Regions from separate parts of the Mycobacterium sp. 48b genome, predicted to be linked through region 3. Evidence: predicted binding sites of a transcription regulator. Region 3 holds the regulator's gene; each other region holds the start of a gene.

Region 1 (2,266 bases), 270 kb from region 3:
TTGAGCCTGCTCGGCGGTGTCGGCGTCAGGGTCTGTGGCGCCGGCAGCGGCAGGAGCCTGCGGGTCGGCCAGGCCGGCCCCCGGTAGGTCGGTGTCTGCCGCATTGCCTTCGGCGTCAGGGGCACCGGGCATGTCGAGTGGGTTGGGTGTGGGGTTGTGGACCGGCTGTTGGTCATCGGGGTTGTTGATGCCGGGTTGACCCCACACGCCGGTGACAGCCGTGAGATACGACGCTGCCTCGGGGTCCAGCCAACCCTGGACGTGCACCAGTCCGTCGGCGTCCTGTTTGCCGATCCGCAGACCGCGCAGGTGGGCGGCGATGTCGGGGCTGTCGCCGTCCTGGTTCAGGAGGTACAGCAGTTTGTCGGCGGCAGCTTTGAGTGTTTCTGGGGTGTCGCGGGTCGCAGCGGCCACCAGGTCCGATTCGATCTGGCCGAGTTCGGCGGTGCTGACGTATTTCTCGGCCTTGGCCACGGTGTCGCGGATGATCGTGATGTGTTCGGGGTTGATCGAGCCTGACAACAGCGCATCGGCACACGCGGGCAGCAGTGGCTCCAGCACCTCACCGCCGATGGCATATCGCGGCCCCAACTCGGCGGCTGCGGCCACGCGGCGGGATGCTTCCTTGCCGCTGATCCGCATCCGGGTGGCCAGCACATCCTTCCAGGACTTGCCGCCGATCTCGTGCGGGGTGGCCTGAGCCATCAGAGCGGCCTGGATCCGGTGATCGATCATCGCCTCGGTGCGGGCGTGGTGCTCCCGCTGGGATTGCAGCGCCAACAATTCCGCGGTGGCGAACCTGGTGAAATCGACATCGACCAGCGACGCCGTCGCGGCGTGGTGACCGGCCAGCGCGGTATGCAGCGCGTCCCGGTCCAGTGCCAACCCGAACTTCATGATTCGAACACTAGTTCGATACCCTGACAACAAACCGTGAATTGGTACTGGCGAGGCAAAAGTGGCCAAAGTTTCTCGGGCTGGTGCGGCGATGTTTCGATCATCGCGATTTGTAAATTCTTGTCGGGGCCGAGGTGGCGTAATGCCGGTCGGCCTCGCGGTTTCGCCAGGTACTTCCGGGTCGGTCGGCGGCGCAATCAGTTAACCTGCGTCGACGGCGTATCCGCCGCACTGCGGGTGCCCTGAAAAGCCCCTTACCTTGAGTGCGTGTCGCAGCCCGAAGCCCGTCCCGTATCGCTGCCGAATCGCCGTGCCCGTGCCGATCGGGCCCGGCAGGTGGCCGACGTGCTGCGCCACCAGATCTACGAGGGGACCTATGCCGACGCCCTGCCTGCCGAGGCGGACCTGGCCGCCGAATTCTTCGTCTCCCGCAACACCGTCCGTGAAGCCCTCGCCGTCCTCAAGACCGAGGGTTTGATCGACCGCGGCACCAAGGTGGGCACGCACGTGGCGGGCCGCAAGTACGACCACGGCCTGGACGCGTTGGTGGGGCTCAAGGAGACCTTCAAGGACTACGGCGACGTCCGCAACGAAGTCCGTGCGGTGCAGCGGCTCTCGGCCCCGCCCGCAGTGGCCCGCAAGCTCGCCGTCGAGCCCGGCGCCCAGGTGGTCTTCATCGAGCGGCTGCGCTATCTCGCCGACCTGCCGCTGTCGCTGGATCTGACCTACCTGGCTCCCGAGATCGGCGAGCAGGTGATCGGTCATGCCCTGGAGAGCAACGACATCTTCGCGCTCATCGAACGGGTCAGCGGGCACCGCCTGGGCGGGGCGAGTCTTGCGCTGGAGGCGGTTTCGGCGGACCCGCATACCGCGGCGACGCTACAGGTGCCCGCCGGATCCGCGCTGCTGATGGCCGAACGGCTCACGAGTCTGGACGACGGCACGCCCGTCGACCTGGAGTACATCAGAATGCGTGGTGATCGAATCACCATGCGCGGCAACCTCGTTAGGAGAGATGCATGACGCTGGTCAATCAACGCGCCGATGTCCCGGTGACCATCGACGAGTCCCTGTGTATCGAGGGCTGCACGCTGTGCGTCGACGTGTGTCCGCTGGATTCGCTGGCGATCAATCCCGAGAACGGCAAGGCCTTCATGCACGTCGACGAGTGCTGGTACTGCGGCCCGTGCGCGGCCCGCTGTCCCACCGGCGCCGTCACCGTCAACATGCCCTATCTCATCCGCTAGAGGACCCGATGTGAAAACAGCCCTGATCGCCCTGACCGCCGGTCTGACCCTCGCGACCGCCGGTTGCTCCCTGGACTCTGCGACGAAGTCTTCCGACACCGTCGACGTCGTCGTCGGCTACC
Region 2 (2,266 bases), 950 kb from region 3:
GACGGGTGCGCCGTCACAAATGCGGTGCAGCGCTTGCAGGATCGCGCGCAGGCCGGCCGCGCCGAGCGACACCATCGCAGTGGGCACCGCCTCGAACACCACCGCGCGTAGTTGGGGTAACCGCGGGATCGTGCAAGCCAGCAGGGACAACAGCTCCAGATCCGGACCGCCGATATGGGCGTCCAGGTAATAGCCCTCCAATTCGAAGCCGCCGGCGACGTGGATCTCCAGCACTCGATCCAGTGGCAGGGCGTCCAGGACGTCCTCGACGGGTTGGCGGCCGTTGCGTTCATTGGCCAGCAGGTTGTGCAGGTCGAGCAGGATGCCGCAGTCGGCTCGCCGGGCGATCTCGGCGATGAAGCTGCCGTCGGGCAGCTCGCCGGGGCGCGGCCGAAGATAGTTGACTCCGGTCTCGATGAGAAATGGCCGCTCTGAATGGGTTTGGTAGCTGTCGATGTGTTCGACGGCGGCCTCGACGCCGGCGCGGGTCTGCGCCGGCGGCAGCAGGAACCCGGCGTCGAGCTCGTGACCCGCGTGGCGGACCTGGTTGAACGACAGGTGTTCGCTCCAGTGCGTGGCCCCGAGCCGCGCGGCGCACTGGGCGGCCAGCTTCACCCCGGCCGGGTCGGGGGCGGTGCAACCCCCGACCGGGAAGCCCACCCCGTGCACCAGCGTGGGACGGTCTCGGCTCTCGACCCAGTCGAACGCGGGTTCGTTGATGTCCCAGCCGGTTTGGCGTGGCGTCCACATCGTCTGCGGCTCGACCTCGACCACGTCGATGAGGTCGGCGACTTCGCTCCAGACCAGGTCCAGGCCGGTGGTGGCGATGACGCCGACGCCGAGATCGGGCCGCGACATCGAAAAGCTAACCCGTGGTGGGCGTGGCGACGCCCTCTTCGTTGATGACGAAGTCGGAGAATCCCTGCCAGTGCAGGTCCAGTCCGGAGTGGCAACCAGGGCAGCCGGCCTGCCCGAGCACACTGGCCTGTGCCTTCTGGAACTTCTTGAGATCGAACAGCACCGAATCGGGGGCGCTGATCCGGATCCGGTCCCGTGGGGGCAGCGGCTGGGGGTTCAAATCGGCCATGATGCGATCCTTTCCTGCGGTTACCGGAGGAATCCGGTGATATGCCGAGGTTAGGAAGCTGCGCGGGCGCGGTCGCGGGTAGTTGACTACCTGATTCAGCCCCTTGGCTGCGTCGAACAGATGTTCGATACACTGGTGGGGTGGGTTGGCATAACGGGCCGCCGAGCTGGTCGGAGATGGAGCGGGTACTTACCGGCAAGCCGCGTCGTTCCGGCCTGCCGTTGGAGCCAGCGGGCGACGGCGGGGACAGTCCGGCCTGGTCGCGTAAGCGCGGCAGCTATCAACCGCCGGAACTCGACCGGCCGCGTACGTCGGTCCGTTACGCCGAGCTGCACACGCATTCGGCGTACAGCTTCCTCGACGGCGCGAGCACGCCGGAGGAGTTGGTGGAGGAGGCGGCCCGGCTGAACCTGCGGGCGATCGCGCTGACCGATCACGACGGGCTCTACGGTGTGGTCCGGTTCGCCGAGGCGGCTCGGGAACTGGACGTAGCCACGGTCTTCGGCGCCGAGCTCTCGCTGGGGAACATTCCCCGCACCGAGGACCCCGATCCGCCCGGCCCGCATCTGCTGGTGCTCGCCCGTGGGCCGGAGGGGTATCGACGGTTGTCGCGCGAGATCGCCAAAGCCCACCTGGCCGGGGGTGAGAAAGGCAAGCCCCGCTACGACTTCGACGGGCTCACCGAGGCCGCCGGCGGGCACTGGCACATCCTCACGGGCTGTCGTAAAGGTCATGTCCGCGAGGCGCTTTCCCGCGGCGGTCCGGAAGCTGCCGCCTCCGCTCTGGCCGATCTGGTGGACCGTTTCGGGGCAGGCCGGGTCAGCGTCGAACTCGCCCATCACGGCCATCCGTGCGATGACGAGCGCAATGCCGTCCTGGCCGGGCTGGCGTCGCGGTTCGGGATACCGGTGGTGGCCACCACCGGTGCGCACTTCGCCACCCCCGACCGGGGGCGGCTGGCCATGGCGATGGCGGCGATCCGGGCCCGCAACTCGATGGACACCGCGGCCGGGTGGCTGGCCCCGCTCGGCGGCTCCCACCTGCGCTCGGGGGAGGAGATGGCCCAGCGGTTCGGTGTGGAGATCGTGACGGCCGCAGCAGATCTCGGTGAGCAGTGCGCCTTCGGTCTGGCGCTCATCGCCCCGCAGCTGCCGCCGTTCGACGTTCCAACCGGGCACA
Region 3 (2,266 bases):
GCTCCTTCGTCATGCCGCCGGACAACTAGCTCGAGCGCCCTTGAGCGTACCCGCGTTGCCCGCGGGAGACTCACCGCCGGGTCCAGTGGGGCGTAGGTGCTCACGCCGACGCCGACCAGTGTGGCTGGCAGCCAGGACGATTCAGCGGACATCGCAGTGCTCAGCCAACCGGGGCGAGCAGTGTCTGCCCTGCATCGACGGCCGCGGAGTCGAGCTGGTTGAGATCGCGGATCTGCTCGACGACCCGGGCCACCGGGGCATCCGGGGCGATCCGCCGCGCCACCTGCTGCAGCGTCTCCCCCGACTTCACCTGGACCACCGCCAGATCAGCCGGCGCGGGCGTCTCGGCCCCCACGACACCACCGAGTTGGGCCACCAACCCGAGCCACACGGTGATGCCGGCCGCGACGAGCGCCAACAGGACCGTGGTCAACGGCGTGATGGGACGACTCCGATGGGATGCCCGCGACATCAGCACCCCGGTTCCGCGGTACCGGGGTGCACCGGCGGCGGGACGGGAGGGCGCCGGCCGCTGGACCCGGCGCACGGGGCGGGGCGCGGCGGCGCCGAACTGGGCGCGGGCCCGGGGCGGCTGCGCCTTCCGCATGGCCCGAACAGCGCTGGAACGGCTATCGGCGGGGATATCGATGATCGCCATCTGACTGCCTTTCGGTGGGTCGTATTCGCTCTTGTGTTCGAACATAGTCGCTCAGGTGTTCGATTGATAGAACATGTGATCGAACTGTTGCCAAACGATAGAATGGGGCACCGACAAGTTCGGGCGGAGAAGCCCGTCGACGGCCCGCACACACCCCCGCAGGCACCCCACCAGGGGACACGCCGCAACACGCATCGAACACATGTTTGATTAATGTTCGAGCAGCGACTACATTCGCCCTCATGAGCGACGACCGCAGCAGGGACGGCAGCATCGACAGCTCGGCCGAATCGGACGGCGCGGCCCCACGCCGGGCCGAGGGCGGCCTCACCGACCGGCAACGGACCATTCTCGACGTGATCCGCGCGTCGGTGACCAGTCGCGGCTACCCGCCCAGCATTCGCGAGATCGGCGATGCGGTCGGCTTGACCTCGACCTCGTCGGTCGCCCACCAGCTGCGCACCCTGGAGCGCAAGGGCTATCTGCGGCGCGACCCCAACCGGCCGCGCGCGGTCGACGTGCGTGCCGCCGACGATCCCGCGGCCGCCGTCGTGTCCACCGATGTGGCCGGCTCCGATGCGCTACCCGAACCGACCTTCGTCCCGGTGCTGGGACGCATCGCCGCGGGTGGTCCCATCCTGGCCGAGCAGGCCGTCGAGGATGTCTTCCCGCTCCCCCGCGAACTGGTCGGCGAGGGCTCGCTGTTCCTGCTCAAGGTCGTCGGGGACTCGATGGTCGACGCCGCGATCTGCGACGGCGACTGGGTGGTGGTGCGCCAGCAGAGCGTGGCCGACAACGGTGACATCGTGGCGGCCATGATCGACGGTGAGGCCACCGTCAAGACCTTCAAGCGGACACGCGGGCAGGTCTGGCTCATGCCGCACAACCCGGCCTACGACCCCATCCCGGGCAACGACGCAGCGGTGCTCGGCAAAGTGGTCACCGTGATCCGCAAGATCTGACCGAGCAGGATCCGACCCGGCCGCCCTCCACGGTGGCCGGGTCCCTCGATTTCAGTCGGCTCGGAAGAATCCGTTCGTGCGTGCGAATTCCTCACTGGCGAACCAGATCTCGGCCGCAGCGTCGTCGTACTCACTGCTGTCGGGCGCCCAGTACCGGCCCGACTTCGTGTCGGCCTTGATCGGATATCCCTCCGGCGCACGGTTCGGATCGTCCAGCGGCAGGTGAATGGCCGTGGCGCTGGGGATCTCATCGAGTTCGATGGCAGCATGGCGGCCGCTGTGGGCCTCCCCGCTGTATGCCTCGGCCTCGGTGATGACCCGGGTCGGAGCGGTGTCGACGTTGTCCTGGTCGCTCGACACGACCAGGCCGGCCGGCACCGCGAAACCTTGCGCCTCGGGCACTCCGCCGGCCGGGCTCACGAGCGCACGGGTGTCCGTCAGATCCTCGTCCGCGAGCTCCGCCTCGATCTCACCCTCGGTGTCGTCACCTTCGGCGACTTCCTCGAAGTCGGCGTCTATCGGCGCGTCGAGGTCCTCGTCCTCGTCGAAATCGTCGTCCTCGAAGTCATCTTCTTCGAAGTCGTCGTCATCGTCGAAGTCGTCGTCGTCGTGGTAGCTGTCGTCGTCGTAGCCGCCGTAGCGCTGC

Evidence for each region. The regulator LexA, encoded in region 3, represses DNA repair genes until DNA is damaged. The targets are predictions, from matches to a motif close to CGAACANNTGTTCG.
Region 1: a site for LexA is predicted at 902-915, ahead of ACNQR1_RS23030 (DUF222 domain-containing protein). Genes of this name have one in related genera too.
Region 2: a site for LexA is predicted at 1,201-1,214, ahead of ACNQR1_RS29050 (error-prone DNA polymerase). Genes of this name have one in related genera too.

Annotation. Positions count from the first base shown of each region.
Region 1 covers NZ_JBLVUL010000001.1:4,721,530-4,723,795, reverse strand. Annotated here, with positions in the region: gene ACNQR1_RS23030 (DUF222 domain-containing protein) at 1-897, opposite strand, end outside; gene ACNQR1_RS23025 (GntR family transcriptional regulator) at 1,165-1,920, shown strand; gene ACNQR1_RS23020 (4Fe-4S dicluster domain-containing protein) at 1,917-2,144, shown strand; gene ACNQR1_RS23015 (ABC transporter substrate-binding protein) at 2,155-2,266, shown strand, end outside.
Region 2 covers NZ_JBLVUL010000001.1:5,945,422-5,947,687, reverse strand. Annotated here, with positions in the region: gene ACNQR1_RS29060 (DUF692 domain-containing protein) at 1-858, opposite strand, end outside; gene ACNQR1_RS29055 (hypothetical protein) at 866-1,087, opposite strand; gene ACNQR1_RS29050 (error-prone DNA polymerase) at 1,228-2,266, shown strand, end outside.
Region 3 covers NZ_JBLVUL010000001.1:4,994,708-4,996,973, forward strand. Annotated here, with positions in the region: gene ACNQR1_RS24370 (LysM peptidoglycan-binding domain-containing protein) at 161-658, opposite strand; gene lexA (transcriptional repressor LexA) at 901-1,620, shown strand; gene ACNQR1_RS24380 (LGFP repeat-containing protein) at 1,672-2,266, opposite strand, start outside.